Regions from separate parts of the Streptomyces clavifer genome, predicted to be linked through region 3. Evidence: riboswitches for the same ligand, from Rfam matches in the RefSeq annotation. Region 3 holds a riboswitch; each other region holds the start of a gene.

Region 1 (4,272 bases), on a different replicon from region 3:
CCGGCGGAGCGGCTGTGGGTCAACCCGGACTGCGGTCTCAAGACCCGCGGTTGGTCCGAGACCAAGGCGTCCCTGGAGAACCTCGTGGCAGCGGCCCGCACGGTCCGAGGCGAACTGCCCACCTCCTGATCGGAGGGCTCCGAAGGCCGGGGCGCCCGCAGGCGCCCCGGCAACGGCGCAGCACGCAGTGCACAGCCGCAGCGATATCTGCGGTCTGCTGAAGGCCAGGACGCCTCATGGGAGGAATACCACCGGATGAGTACCGAGCTCCGGCAGCTTCAGGTCATCGGCATCGGAGCCGGTGACCCCGACCATCTGACGTTGGCCGCCGTCAAGGCCATGCGCAGAGCGGATGCCTTCTTCGTTCTAGGCAAGGGCTCGCATGCTAAGGCCAGTCGACCGAATGCCACCAGGGCGTGCGTACCCAGGCGGGCTGCGGTCGCCTCCATCATGGCGGATAGCCTGGTTCAGGCCGCGAAACAGCAGTCCCCGCACTGCGAGCCTGTCGGAGTGCGGTAGTAGAGGCAGCAGCTACGACGGCGGAAGGTCAGGCCAGGCCCGGTCAGGTGCCCTGTTCCGGCCAGCCGACCCCTGCTGAGCAGCTCCGGCACGAGTGCGCTGAGCGGACCACGCAGGTGTGGATGGGCAGCCAGCAGCACGCCGGCAGAACCGGCCAACGCGGACGCTGCGTTACCGTCGAGGAGGCGTGGAGCGACCTTGACCCGCAGGCCGGCGCGAAGAGCGTCCAGGTGGTGCATCACCTGGGCGTACAGAGTTCCGGTCATGTCCGGGAGCGGGTCGACGTGCCAGCCGGCGGGCTCGGGCAGCCTGAGCTGCGAGCTGTCGTCAGCGCGCTGCAATGCGCCGAAGTCTGGGACGACTCCGCCCAGGAGCGCACAGGCCAGGGCCGGCGACCAGAGACGGGCAGCGTGTCCGAGGTGAGCGATGGAGACTCCGACGCGCAACTCGTCGGTGCGGTATCGGGTGGCGACGGCGGTGGACAGGTCGGTGAAGCCGCGGCTGTAGAAGTGGTCCACGGGACGCCAGCCTTCGTCGCCGCCTCCGACGCGCAGGGCGAAGAAGCCGCCGATGGATGCCGCATCGTCCAGAGCCGCTGCCACAACGGCCGCGGGTGCGCGAACGGGTTCGCTCACGGGGATTGCCTCCTTGGGAGAAAGGGCACCCTGCAGGGGCGGCCTGGACGAAGCAATATCGATGCGAGCGACATCTCAGGCGCTCGTGCGGCGCCTCGGCGGCAGGCAGGCGTACAGATCGAGAATCTCCGGTCGCGGAGCTACACCAGGACCACCGGCACGTACCCAGGCCGCTATGTCTTCGGTCGCTCGGGGATCATTCACCAGCCCCAGCCATACCGGCCGGGCACCGGCTGCCCGGCCGACAGCGGAGGGCTGCACCACGACGACATTGGCCTGGTCGCACACGTCGAGGCAGGCGGAGACACGTACAGGGGCCTCGGCACGCAGACGCGCCGTCTGCGCTGCGTGATCGATTCCGCTCACCTTGGCGGTGCCGCAGCAACAGTCCCGGCAGACGACGATCCGGCACGGAACCGGCTCGGCCGCCTTTCCTGCCACAGCGGAGTGGTCCGAGGTTCCTTCGTCCGGCTTTTCAGGCACGCTGAACCGCTCTCTCCCCGGGGAGCTCCGCCCCGGCGTTCGTGGAGGAGGCGACCGCGTGAGTCTCCTGGCTCTCGGGTCAGTGCTCGTCCCGTCCTTCCCACCCACGTGGGCAGTGGAATTGCCGGGATCCGCTCGCCGATCACAGTGGCGGGACCGCGCCGGAATCTCACCGGCTTCCTCGGACCGCCGTCGCCCTGTCACGGGCCATCATCGCATCCGACGAACTCCCACCGCGGCCGCCGGGAGCACCGGTCAGCTGACAGGTCGTTCGTCCGGTCGCCGCTGTCCGAGGGTGGGCGCCCTCTCCGGGATCCGCGGTCCACCGCTCCCCTCACTCGCCCTCCGGGGCATGCGGGGCGGTCGAGGGCGCCTCGGCCGGTCGCTCCCGCCCTCCATCGTGACCCGAAGCCACCACGGCGACCAGCCCGAGGACGACGGCCGCTGCAGCCACGCGTCCCGCGGCCCGGAGCGCCCAGCCCGGCATGGACGCTCTGCCCGACCGCCACCCTGAGGGGCTGAGCCGTTCCGCCCGCCGGGCCGGCCGTGTCAACCGCACCACCAGCAGGACGGCGACCGGCAGTTGCAGCAGCCACAGCACCGTACGCGGCCACTCGCCGTACCAGACGTTCGTGCCGTACAACAGCGTGTGCCACACGCTGAGCACATACACGACGATCACGAAACGGTGCAGCCGACGCCAGGTGTTGGCGCCGATGCGATGCCTGACGTAAAAGAGCAGGCCGAGCGGGATCGCGAGGTACAGGGCTCCCTGCCCGATCGGAATGGCGATCCGGCCGGTTCCCGAGTCGTACCAGCCAGGCACGAACGAGTCCGCGAAGCCCACCCACAGGCGCTCCGCCCACCCCAGTGCGGCCTCGTACCGGACGAGTTCAGCCGCGAACATCAGCGCATGCGCGAACATCAACGCCATCGTGGTCAGACTCGTGGTGCGGTGCCAGCGCTCCAATGCCTGGGGGGATCCGGGCAGCCAGGCAGGGCGCTGCCCGGACAAGAGCAGTCCGAGCATGACCGTGCCCCATGCCCACAACAACGCCGACCAGCCGAACGCCTGGCTCAGCAGGTACATCCAGTACGTTCCGGCATCGGCCATGAACGGCATGACCGCCACCGTCGCGGAGTCACCCGACTCCACACGCACGTACAGGAGAACGAACACCGCCGCCGTGACGGCGAACGCGACACCCGCCTCGGGCAGCACGGCCCACAGGTCGGCGCGCAGGGTGACACGGCCTGCGGCACGCCGGTCGCGGGCGGGCGGTTCAGGCGTCCCTTCGTCATCCGGCGTCGTCTCTGACAGCATCCCTGGGCCCCTCAGGCACCGGCCGCCGAAGGGCGGTGCGCATGTGTCGTAGGAGAGATCAGTGTCGCTTGAGACGCCGGAGGCAGCGAGGCTCATTCCGGCCAGAACACCGAGGCGGCCCTTGGCCTCATCCCTGCCCGGTGGGCGTTCCGTCCTTGCGGACTTCCGGCAGGAGAAGAGCGGAGAAGGACGCCACCGCAGTCTCCTCGATCGCTCCGTCCTCAGACGTCCCTCAGCGCTGTCCAGTAACCCACCGCATCTGGACAACCCTCCGTGTGCCTCTGTCGCGACGCCGCGAGCGCACCTACTGTGGGCTCCGCAGTCGGTTCGCGGCGCATAGCCATCCGGATGTCCGGTGTCGCGACGCAAGAGGGAACCCGGTGAGAGTCCGGGACTGTCCCGCAACGGTGAGTGGGAGGAAGAGCCGTCGCACCACCGGATCCGTGGAGATCCGGCAGAGGCGACGGCTGCTACGTGCCCCGGTTTCCGGTAGGTGCGCCCACGAGTCCGGAGACCTGCCACTGCGCCCGTGCTTGCACGGGCTGTGCTCGGTGACCTCGAGGACTGGGTTGGCGGTACGGACGGTTGCACGGCACAGCATTGCCGCGTCTCCTCCCCGGTCGGTGTTGATGGCTCGTGACCAGGAGGAGAGCGATGTGACGACCGTGCGTATGACCTGTCACCCCCGCCATGGGACCGATCGTTCACCGCCGGTGTATCCGGGGGGAGCAGCGCTGCCCCACGCCGGGGAACCCCGCGAGAAGCACAGTCCGGCGCGCCCCACCGTGTCGGGCGTCTGCCACGGCACCTTGGGTGAGTTGTACCAGGGCCCTCTTCGCGCGGCCGCCGCACCGGACATAGCTTTGGTGTCCTTTCCCGTGGACCGCCACTCCTGGGTCCACTTCACACCGGGCACCGACCCACCGGACCCATCGGTGCTCGCGGTCAAGTCCGCTACGGCGGCCCGCCTCTTCCTGGACCACTACGGGCTCACGCTGCCGACCGGCCTCTGGAGCACCCACTCCGACCTCCGGGTGGGTGTGGGGATGGCGAGCTCGACCGCCGACATCGTCGCCACGCTGCGTTGCCTGTTCCAGCTCTTCGCCCTTCCCTACGACCAGCAGGTGGTCCTCGCCGTCCTTGCGGAGATCGAGCGGGCCGACAGCGTGTTCCTCGATGAGTTCGCCCTCCACCTCAGTGGCCGGCACCGGGTGGTCCGGCGCCTGGGCACGGGCTTCGGCTTCCACACCGCGTTCGTCACCGAACCCGGAACGGTGGACACCGAGGCCGTCTCCGCCTCGCTTCTGGAGC
Region 2 (4,272 bases), on a different replicon from region 3:
CGGGAACGGGGCCAGGTAGCTGTCGTCGCTCTCACCGCCGCAGTACAGGCAGCACTCCACGGCATGTTCACGCTCGTCCAAACCGTGCCGCAGGGGGCCATGGGCACCGGAAGCGACCCCGGGCTGGCCGAGAGGTGGGCGGACGCCCTGCTCTGCGGCCCGCACAGCGACACGGCCGCGGCGGCGCGCGCCTACGACGTCGCGGCGCAGGCCGGGCTCACCGACAGCATGCCGCTTCCCAGGCTCGAAGGCGGTTCCTCCGCCATAGCTGCACTCGGGCACACCGCCCACGGCGCTCACGCGACAGCTCCCATGCATGACATGGGAGCGATGACCGGCAACGCCACCTGGGGGATGCTCGCGGCGCACGTGGTGGCGGCGCTGCTGTGCGGTCTGTGGCTGGCCCGCGGCGAGCGGGCCGCCTTCCAGATTCTGCGCGGTCTGGCGGACCGCTTCCACCTCCCCCTCGCGCTTCTCAGCGCGCTCCGGCCCCACCCGTCCGCTGCCCCCGCGCCTGCTGTCGACCGCTCCGTCACGCTGCCACGCCCGCGACTGCTCGTCCACACGCTCGTCACCCGGGGGCCTCCGGGGGAGATCGCTGTCCACTGACAGCTGGATCACGTCGGCTGCATCACCGCCGACGTGCGCCCGTGCACGTGATGCACGGACGCGATCTCCCAATTTCCGGATCGGCGTATGCCCGTGGGCCGCGCCCTGTCCGGACACCCGGAAGGAACCGCAGTCCCCCATGCTTCCTACCCAAAGACAACCCTCGGTGACGGAGGACGAAGTCACCGCCTGGGCTCTCGGCGCCGCGGCCGGCGACGCCGATGCCTTCGAGCACGTCTTCCGTGCCCTCCACAACGACGTACGTCGATATGTCACCGCTCTGGCCGACGACTTCCAGATGGCCGACGACCTGGTGCAGGAGACCTTCCTGCGAGCTGTAAGCACCGTCCATCTCTTTCAAGGACGGGGCTCGGCTCGCGCCTGGATACTGACCATCGCCCGCCGAACTGTCGTCGACAGCCTGCGGCGTGCCGCTTCCCGGCCCCGCCTGGCCGACACGTCCGACTGGCAGCACGTAGCGGAGTGCAGCCAACCGCGTGACCTGCCCGGCTTCGATGAGGGCATCGCTCTCATGGCCCTCATCGACTCACTCCCGGATGCCCGCCGCGAGGCGTTCGTACTGACCCAGGTCCTGTACATGCCGTACGACGACGCGGCTCGTACCGTCTCGTGCCCGGTGGGCACCATCAGATCCCGGGTCTCACGAGCGCGTACGACACTGTGCGCCATGCTCGACGACAGGGCGGAGCCTGCTCTGGCCTGCTAACCGAGCCTGATCTCGCCGGGTCTACGACCGCTCGGGGCGCCGACCACGCACCGAGCGGTCGTTCATCGGCTTGGACCCGCAACACATCCTGCACAGGTCGGTGTGCCGCCACGCGCCGGCGAATCGCCTACCGTCGCTCTCTCCTGCGGGCTGTCGCACCGAGGCCCTTCCGTCCGGACGACCGAGCCACCGTCGAGGAAGGCGAACAGCGTGGTGCCCAGCAGAGGAAGGGCCCGCTGCCGGGCTGAGGGGCTCGGCGGTGCTGTGGAGAAGGGCGGGCGGCAGACGGTGGTCTGCCGCCCGCCCCGCTTGCGTTCCCCACCGGACGTAGTCGGTGGCTCACGTCACGTCCCGGGATCTGGATAGCGACATCCAAAGAACCCTCGAACCTCTATGGTGGCCGGTGCAGCTGGTTCGCCCTGCCCGCCAGGCAGACGCGTCGTAAGAGGGAACCCGGTGAAAATCCGGGACTGCCCCGCAGCGGTGAGTGGGAACGACCGCCGTCATAAGCACTGGATCCGGTCGGATCTGGGAAGCGACGGCCAGTAGGAGTCTGCCCCGGCAGACGAGCCCGCAAGTCCGAAGACCTGCCCGTTGCCCGTACGTGACCACTCGCGTACGGATATCCCGGTGACCTCGTGGGCGGGTCGGCGTACATACCAGACAGAACCTCATGCCCAGGGCGTGTACATGTTCCGTCTGGTTCGTCATCCCTTCGCGCCCGTGTCCTGTCTCCGGGATCTCAAGGAGTCATCTCGCGAAGGAGATTTCCGTGACAGCGCAGCCCGCAGCCGCGGCAGCACGAGCCACCGTGTACGGCTACCCCCGCCAGGGCCCGAACCGGGAGCTGAAGAAGGCCATCGAGGGCTACTGGAAGGGCCGGATCACCGCCGACGTCCTTCAGCAGACGGCAGCAGAGCTGCGTCGGTCCAACTGGCAGCAACTGGCGGACGCCGGCGCCCATGAGCTCCCCACCGGAGACTTCTCGTACTACGACCACGTCCTGGACACCAGTGTCATGGTCGGCGCCGTCCCGCAGCGGCACCGGGAGGCCGTCCATGCCGACGCGCTCGACGGCTACTTCGCGATGGCGCGCGGAACGCAGGACGTCGCCCCGCTGGAGATGACCAAGTGGTTCGACACCAACTACCACTACCTCGTGCCCGAGCTCGGCCCCGACACCGTGTTCACCGCGGACTCCACCAAGCAGGTCACCGAGTTCAAGGAAGCCCTCGCGCTCGGACACAGCGCCCGGCCCGTACTCGTCGGCCCGGTCACCTATCTCCTGCTCGCCAAGCCCGCCCCCGGCGTGGCGGCCGACTTCGAACCGCTCACCCTGCTCGACCGGCTCCTTCCGGTCTACGCGGAGGTCCTCGCCGATCTCCGCGCCGGCGGCGCCGAGTGGGTGCAGCTCGACGAGCCCGCCCTCGTCCAGGACCGCACCCCGGCCGAGCTGAACGCCGCCGCCCGCACCTACCGGGACCTCGGCGCCCTCACCGACCGGCCCAAGTTGCTCGTCGCGTCCTACTTCGACCGGCTCGGCGACGCTCTCACCGTCCTGGCCAAAGCCCCGGTCGAGGGCCTGGCGCTGGACTTCACCGATGCGGCGGCGGCCAACCTCGAAGACCTCGCCGCTGCCGGCGGGCTCCCGGGCAAGCGGCTCGTCGCCGGCGTCGTCAACGGACGTAACATCTGGATCAACGACTACGAGAAGTCCCTGGCCACTCTCGCCACACTCCTCGGCCTCGCCGACCGGGTCGATGTGGCCGCTTCCTGCTCCCTGCTGCACGTCCCCCTCGACACCGCCGCCGAACGGGACATCGAGCCGCAGGTCCTGCGCTGGCTGGCCTTCGCCCGTCAAAAGACCGCCGAGATCGTCACGCTGGCCAAGGCGCTGGCCCAAGGCACCGGCGCGGTGACCACCGAGATCGCTGCCAACCGCGCCGACCTCGCCTCCCGCTCCGGCTCTCCCCTGACCCGCGACCCGGCGGTACGGACCAGGGCCGCCGCCATCACCGACGCCGACGGCCGCCGCTCCCAGCCGTACGAGGAGCGGGCCGCCGCCCAGCGCGCGCACCTCGGGCTTCCCCTGCTGCCGACGACCACCATCGGTTCGTTTCCGCAGACCGATGAACTCCGTACCGCGCGCGCCGACCTGCGCGCTGGCAGGATCGACGCGGCCGGGTACGAGGAGCGCATCAAAGCCGAGATCCAGGAGGTGATCGCCTTCCAGGAGAAGACCGGCCTGGACGTCCTGGTGCACGGTGAGGCCGAACGCAACGACATGGTGCAGTACTTCGCGGAGCAGCTGACGGGGTACCTCGCCACGCAGCACGGCTGGGTGCAGTCCTACGGCACCCGCTACGTCCGCCCGCCGGTCCTGGCCGGCGACATCTCCCGCCCCGCGCCGATGACGGTGCGCTGGACGACGTACGCACAGTCCCTCACCGAGCGGCCCGTCAAGGGCATGCTCACCGGCCCGGTCACCATGCTCGCCTGGTCCTTCGTACGCGACGACCAGCCGCTCGGCGACACCGCCCGCCAGGTCGCCCTCGCCCTGCGCGACGAGGTGAACGACCTGGAGGCCGCGGGGACGTCGGTCATCCAGGTCGACGAGCCCGCGCTGCGCGAGACGCTGCCGCTGCGGGCCGCGGACCACGCGGCCTATCTGGCGTGGGCGACGGAGTCGTTCCGCCTCACCACCGGCGGCGTACGGCCGGACACCCAGATCCACACCCACATGTGCTATGCCGAGTTCGGTGACATCGTCCAGGCCATCGACGACCTCGACGCCGACGTCATCAGCCTGGAGGCTGCCCGCTCCCACATGCAGGTCGCCCGGGAACTGGCGGAGCACGGATACCCGCGCGAGGCGGGGCCCGGCGTGTACGACATCCACTCCCCCCGGGTGCCGAGCACCGAGGAAGCGGCCGCCC
Region 3 (4,272 bases):
CGGGGATCCAGGCGAAGCCCTGTACGGAGCCGCTGGCCTCGCGCAGTGCCTCACGGGTCCGCGCGTCCCACACGCCGAGCTTCTTCAGCTCGTCCACCAGGTAGGCGTTGACCTGGAGGAACTCACCGCTGAGCGTCTCGCGCTTGAAGAGGTTGGAGACCTGGGGCTCGATGCACTCGTACACGCCGGCGATCGAGGCGATCGTCGCCGTGGGCGCGATGGCGAGCAGCAGGGAGTTGCGCATCCCGGTCCTGGCGACCCGGGCGCGCAGCGCGTCCCAGCGCTCCGGCCAGTTCAGCTCGGTGTCGTAGTGGTCGGGGTGCAGCACACCGCGGGCCGCGCGCGTCTCGGACCAGGCGGGGAGCGGGCCGGACCGCTCGGCGAGGTCGCAGGACGCCTCGTACGCGGCGAGCATGATCCGCTCGGAGATCTTCGTGGAGAGTGCGCGGGCCTCCGGCGAGTCGAAGGGCAGCCGCAGCTGGAAGAAGACGTCCTGCAGACCCATCGCGCCCAGGCCCACCGGGCGCCAGCGGGCGTTGGACCGGCCGGCCTGCTCGGTCGGGTAGAAGTTGATGTCCACCACCCGGTCGAGGAAGGTCACGGCGGTGCGCACGGTGGCGTCCAGCCGCTCCCAGTCCATCTCCCCGCCGGCGACGAACGCGCCGAGGTTGACGGACCCCAGGTTGCAGACGGCCGTCTCGCCGTCGTCGGTGACCTCGAGGATCTCGGTGCAGAGATTGGAGGAGTGCACGACCCGGCCCGGCTCCGCGGTCTGGTTCGCCGTACGGTTGGAGGCGTCCTTGAACGTCATCCAGCCCTGCCCCGTCTGGGCCAGCGTGCGCATCATCCGGCCGTACAGCTCACGCGCGGGCATCGTCTTGCGGGCCAGGCCGGCCGCCTCCGCCTCGCGGTAGGCGGTGTCGAACGCGTCGCCCCACAGGTCGACCAGCCCGGGCACGTCCGCAGGCGAGAACAGCGACCACTCGGTGTCCGCGTCGACGCGCCGCATGAACTCGTCCGGAATCCAGTGCGCGAGGTTCAGGTTGTGCGTGCGCCGCTGGTCCTCGCCCGTGTTGTCGCGCAGCTCCAGGAACTCCTCGATGTCCGCGTGCCAGGTCTCCAGGTAGACGGCGGCGGCGCCCTTGCGGCGGCCCCCCTGGTTGACCGCGGCGACCGAGGCGTCGAGCGTCTTCAGGAACGGCACGATGCCGTTCGAGTGCCCGTTGGTGCCCCGGATCAGTGAACCGCGCGCGCGGATGCGGGAGTACGAGAGACCGATGCCACCCGCGTGCTTGGAGAGGCGCGCCACCTGGTGGTAGCGGTCGTAGATCGAGTCGAGCTCGTCCATGGGCGAGTCCAGCAGGTAGCAGGAGGACATCTGCGGGTGCCGGGTGCCGGAGTTGAAGAGCGTGGGGGAGGAAGGGAGGTAGTCGAGCCGGCTCATCAGGCCGTACAGCGAGGCCACTTCGTCCAGGGCGTGCGCGGAGGTGTTCTCGGCGAGGCCGGCGGCGACCCGCAGCATGAAGTGCTGCGGGGTCTCGATGACCTGGCGGGTGAGCGGATGGCGCAGCAGATAGCGGCTGTGCAGCGTCCGCAGGCCGAAGTATCCGAAGCGGTCGTCGGCACGGTCGGCGAGCGCCTGCTCGACCAGCACGTCGAGGGCCGCCGCGTGCAGCGTGACGAACTCGGCCGTGCGGTCGGCAATCAGACCCTCACGGTGACCGGTGGCGACCGAGGCGGAGAAGGAGACCGCGCCCTGGCCGGCCGCCTCGTCCGCGATCGAGCGGGTGAGGAGCCGGGCGGCGAGCCGGGAGTAGGCGGGGTCCTCGGAGATCAGCCCCGCGGCTGCCTCGGTGGCCAGCGTGCGCAGCTCCGCCTCGTCCGACCGGGCGCTGCGGCCGCGCAGCGCGGCGGCGGCGACCCGTCCGGGGTCGGTGTCGGGCAGATCGACGGTGAGGTCGGTCAGGGTCCGCAGCAGTGCGGTCCCGGGCCCGTCGGGCGTGGACTCGGCTGAATCGATCGCTGAAACCGGATCGGCTGGCGCGATGGTCACTGGGGCTATCCCTCGCTCGGCTCGGGGCCGGCGGGAGCGGGGGAGCCGGGCAGGACGGTGCCCGGGTGGGGGCAGCCCTGTGTACGGCGTCCACCGGCCCTCCGCGAGGCCCGGACGTGTGGCTTCCGGCTCGGTCGAGCCGGAAGCGCTGTCGGCAGGTCTTCGGACTCCCGGGTGCACAGAAGCACACCGATCACACCGTTGCGGGACAGTTCCGGATTCGCACCGGATTCCCCTGCGGCGACAGCGAGCACGAGCATACATGTGGGGGCCGTCCCGGGAGACAGCCCCCACATGTTGTGTCGCGCTTCGTCGGGGGTCGGGTGAAACGTCCGGAGCGGGATGTCGGCAATGGGCTTCCGTACCCGTTCCGGAGCCGGTGCGAGGCACGGAAAGAGGGGCCGGCGGCCGGCGTGCAAGGGGTGCGGCGCGCGCGGAACCGGCCCGGAGGCCCGGCGCGCGGGAAGTGCCCGGGCGGGTGTCCGCGGGGGTGGGGCCGCCGTCGACGGGCGCGGCGGGGGGTGCTCAGGACGACCGGGAACGCAGCGGGCCGCCGCCCCTGGGGAGGACGCGGCGGCCCGGACCGGAAGCCTGTGCCGGGGCGGGGTCAGTGGCCGCCCGGGGCGCCCACCGTGGCCGGCGGGAGCTTCTCCTGGACGCCGGGGTCGCCCACGTCCGCCGTGTAGTCGGACGGAGACGTCTCGTCGATGCCTGCCGGTGCCTTCAGCGCGTTGAGGACGAACGTCAGGACGACGACCACGACGACGTTGAGCACGAACGCGGTGAGACCGATGTAGCCGATCTCGCCGATACCGGGGATCTCCTTCGACGATCCGCCGAAGTGCTTCTGGGTGGGGCTCGCGACGCCGTACGCGGCCACGGTGCCGTACAGCATGCCGACCGCCCAGCCCGCGATCAGGGCCCAGCGGTGGAACCAGCGGGTGAACAGGCCGCCGACCAGGGCCGGCATCGTCTGGAGGATCCAGATCCCGCCGAGCAGCTGGAAGTTGATCGCGACCGTCTTGTCCATGGTGAGGACGAAGGCGAGCGCTCCGACCTTGACGAAGAGCGAGACCAGCTTGGAGACCTTGGTCTCCTGGGCGGGTGTGGCGTCGGGTTTGATGAAGTCCTTGTAAATGTTACGGGTGAAGAGGTTTGCCGCCGCGATCGACATGATCGCCGCAGGCACCAGTGCGCCGATTCCGATGGCGGCGAATGCCACACCGGCGAACCAGGCGGGGAACATGTTCTCGAACAGCTGCGGAATGGCCAACTGGCCGTTGTCCACCTTCACCCCGGCCGCGATCGCCATGAATCCGAGCAGGGCCAGCAGGCCCAGCATCAGCGAATAGAGCGGCAGGATCGTGGTGTTGCGCCGGATCACCTCACGGCTGCGGCTGGAGAGCGTCGCCGTGATGGAGTGCGGGTACATGAAGAGCGCGAGCGCCGAACCCAGCGCCAGGGTGGCATATCCCCACTGGCCCATCTCGCCCGGGACGAGACCCGATACGGGCTTTCCCGCAGCCTCGTTCTTGGCCGAGAACGCCTCACCGGCCTTGGCGAAGATGTCGTCGAAGCCGCCGAGCTTGATCGGGATGTAGATGATCGCCACCGCGATGACCAGATAGATCAGGCCATCCTTGACGAACGCGATCAGCGCGGGCGCGCGGAGCCCCGACGAGTAGGTGTACGCGGCGAGCACGGCGAACGCGATCAGCAGCGGCAGGTCCTTGATGAACCAGTGCGTGGTCTCGCCGCCGCCGACGCCCATCACGTCCAGCACGGCCTGGATGCCGACCAGCTGGAGCGCGATGTAGGGCATCGTGGCGAGGATGCCGGTGACGGCGACCGCCAGCGAGAGCCCCTTCGAGCCGAAGCGGCCGCGGACGAAGTCCGAGGTGGTGACGTACCCGTGCTTGTGCGAGACGGACCACAGGCGGGGGAGGAAGGTGAAGATCAGCGGGTAGACGAGAATCGTGTAGGGGACGGCGAAGAAGCCGGCCGCGCCCGCCGCGTAGATCGCCGCGGGGACCGCGACGAAGGTGTACGCCGTGTAGAGGTCGCCGCCGAGCAGGAACCAGGTGACCCAGGTACCGAACGACCGGCCGCCCAGGCCCCATTCGTCCAGGCTGGCCTCGTTCTCGGCCTTGCGCCAGCGCGCCGCCATGAATCCGATGACCGTGACGGCCACGAAGAAGAAGATGAATACGGCTAGTGCC

Evidence for each region. Region 3 has a riboswitch for cobalamin ahead of OG927_RS21985 (ribonucleoside-diphosphate reductase subunit alpha). Riboswitches for the same ligand answer to the same signal wherever they lie in the genome.
Region 1: linked by a shared signal. The riboswitch ahead of OG927_RS35115 ((2Fe-2S) ferredoxin domain-containing protein) and the one ahead of OG927_RS21985 (ribonucleoside-diphosphate reductase subunit alpha) in region 3 are both predicted to bind cobalamin.
Region 2: linked by a shared signal. The riboswitch ahead of metE (5-methyltetrahydropteroyltriglutamate--homocysteine S-methyltransferase) and the one ahead of OG927_RS21985 (ribonucleoside-diphosphate reductase subunit alpha) in region 3 are both predicted to bind cobalamin.

The regions. Positions count from the first base shown of each region.
Region 1 covers NZ_CP107794.1:307,139-311,410, reverse strand. The annotation lists gene metE (5-methyltetrahydropteroyltriglutamate--homocysteine S-methyltransferase) at 1-129, shown strand, start outside; partial or broken gene OG927_RS35125 (SAM-dependent methyltransferase) at 256-393, shown strand; gene OG927_RS35120 ((2Fe-2S)-binding protein) at 468-1,154, opposite strand; gene OG927_RS35115 ((2Fe-2S) ferredoxin domain-containing protein) at 1,230-1,595, opposite strand; cobalamin riboswitch at 1,698-1,820, opposite strand; gene OG927_RS35110 (ferric reductase-like transmembrane domain-containing protein) at 1,972-2,961, opposite strand; cobalamin riboswitch at 3,298-3,498, shown strand; gene OG927_RS35105 (GHMP family kinase ATP-binding protein) at 3,840-4,272, shown strand, end outside.
Region 2 covers NZ_CP107794.1:311,437-315,708, reverse strand. The annotation lists gene OG927_RS35140 (hypothetical protein) at 1-609, shown strand, start outside; gene OG927_RS35135 (sigma-70 family RNA polymerase sigma factor) at 749-1,336, shown strand; cobalamin riboswitch at 1,730-1,945, shown strand; gene metE (5-methyltetrahydropteroyltriglutamate--homocysteine S-methyltransferase) at 2,109-4,272, shown strand, end outside.
Region 3 covers NZ_CP107793.1:4,988,939-4,993,210, forward strand. The annotation lists gene OG927_RS21985 (ribonucleoside-diphosphate reductase subunit alpha) at 1-2,053, opposite strand, end outside; cobalamin riboswitch at 2,190-2,313, opposite strand; gene mctP (monocarboxylate uptake permease MctP) at 2,661-4,272, opposite strand, start outside.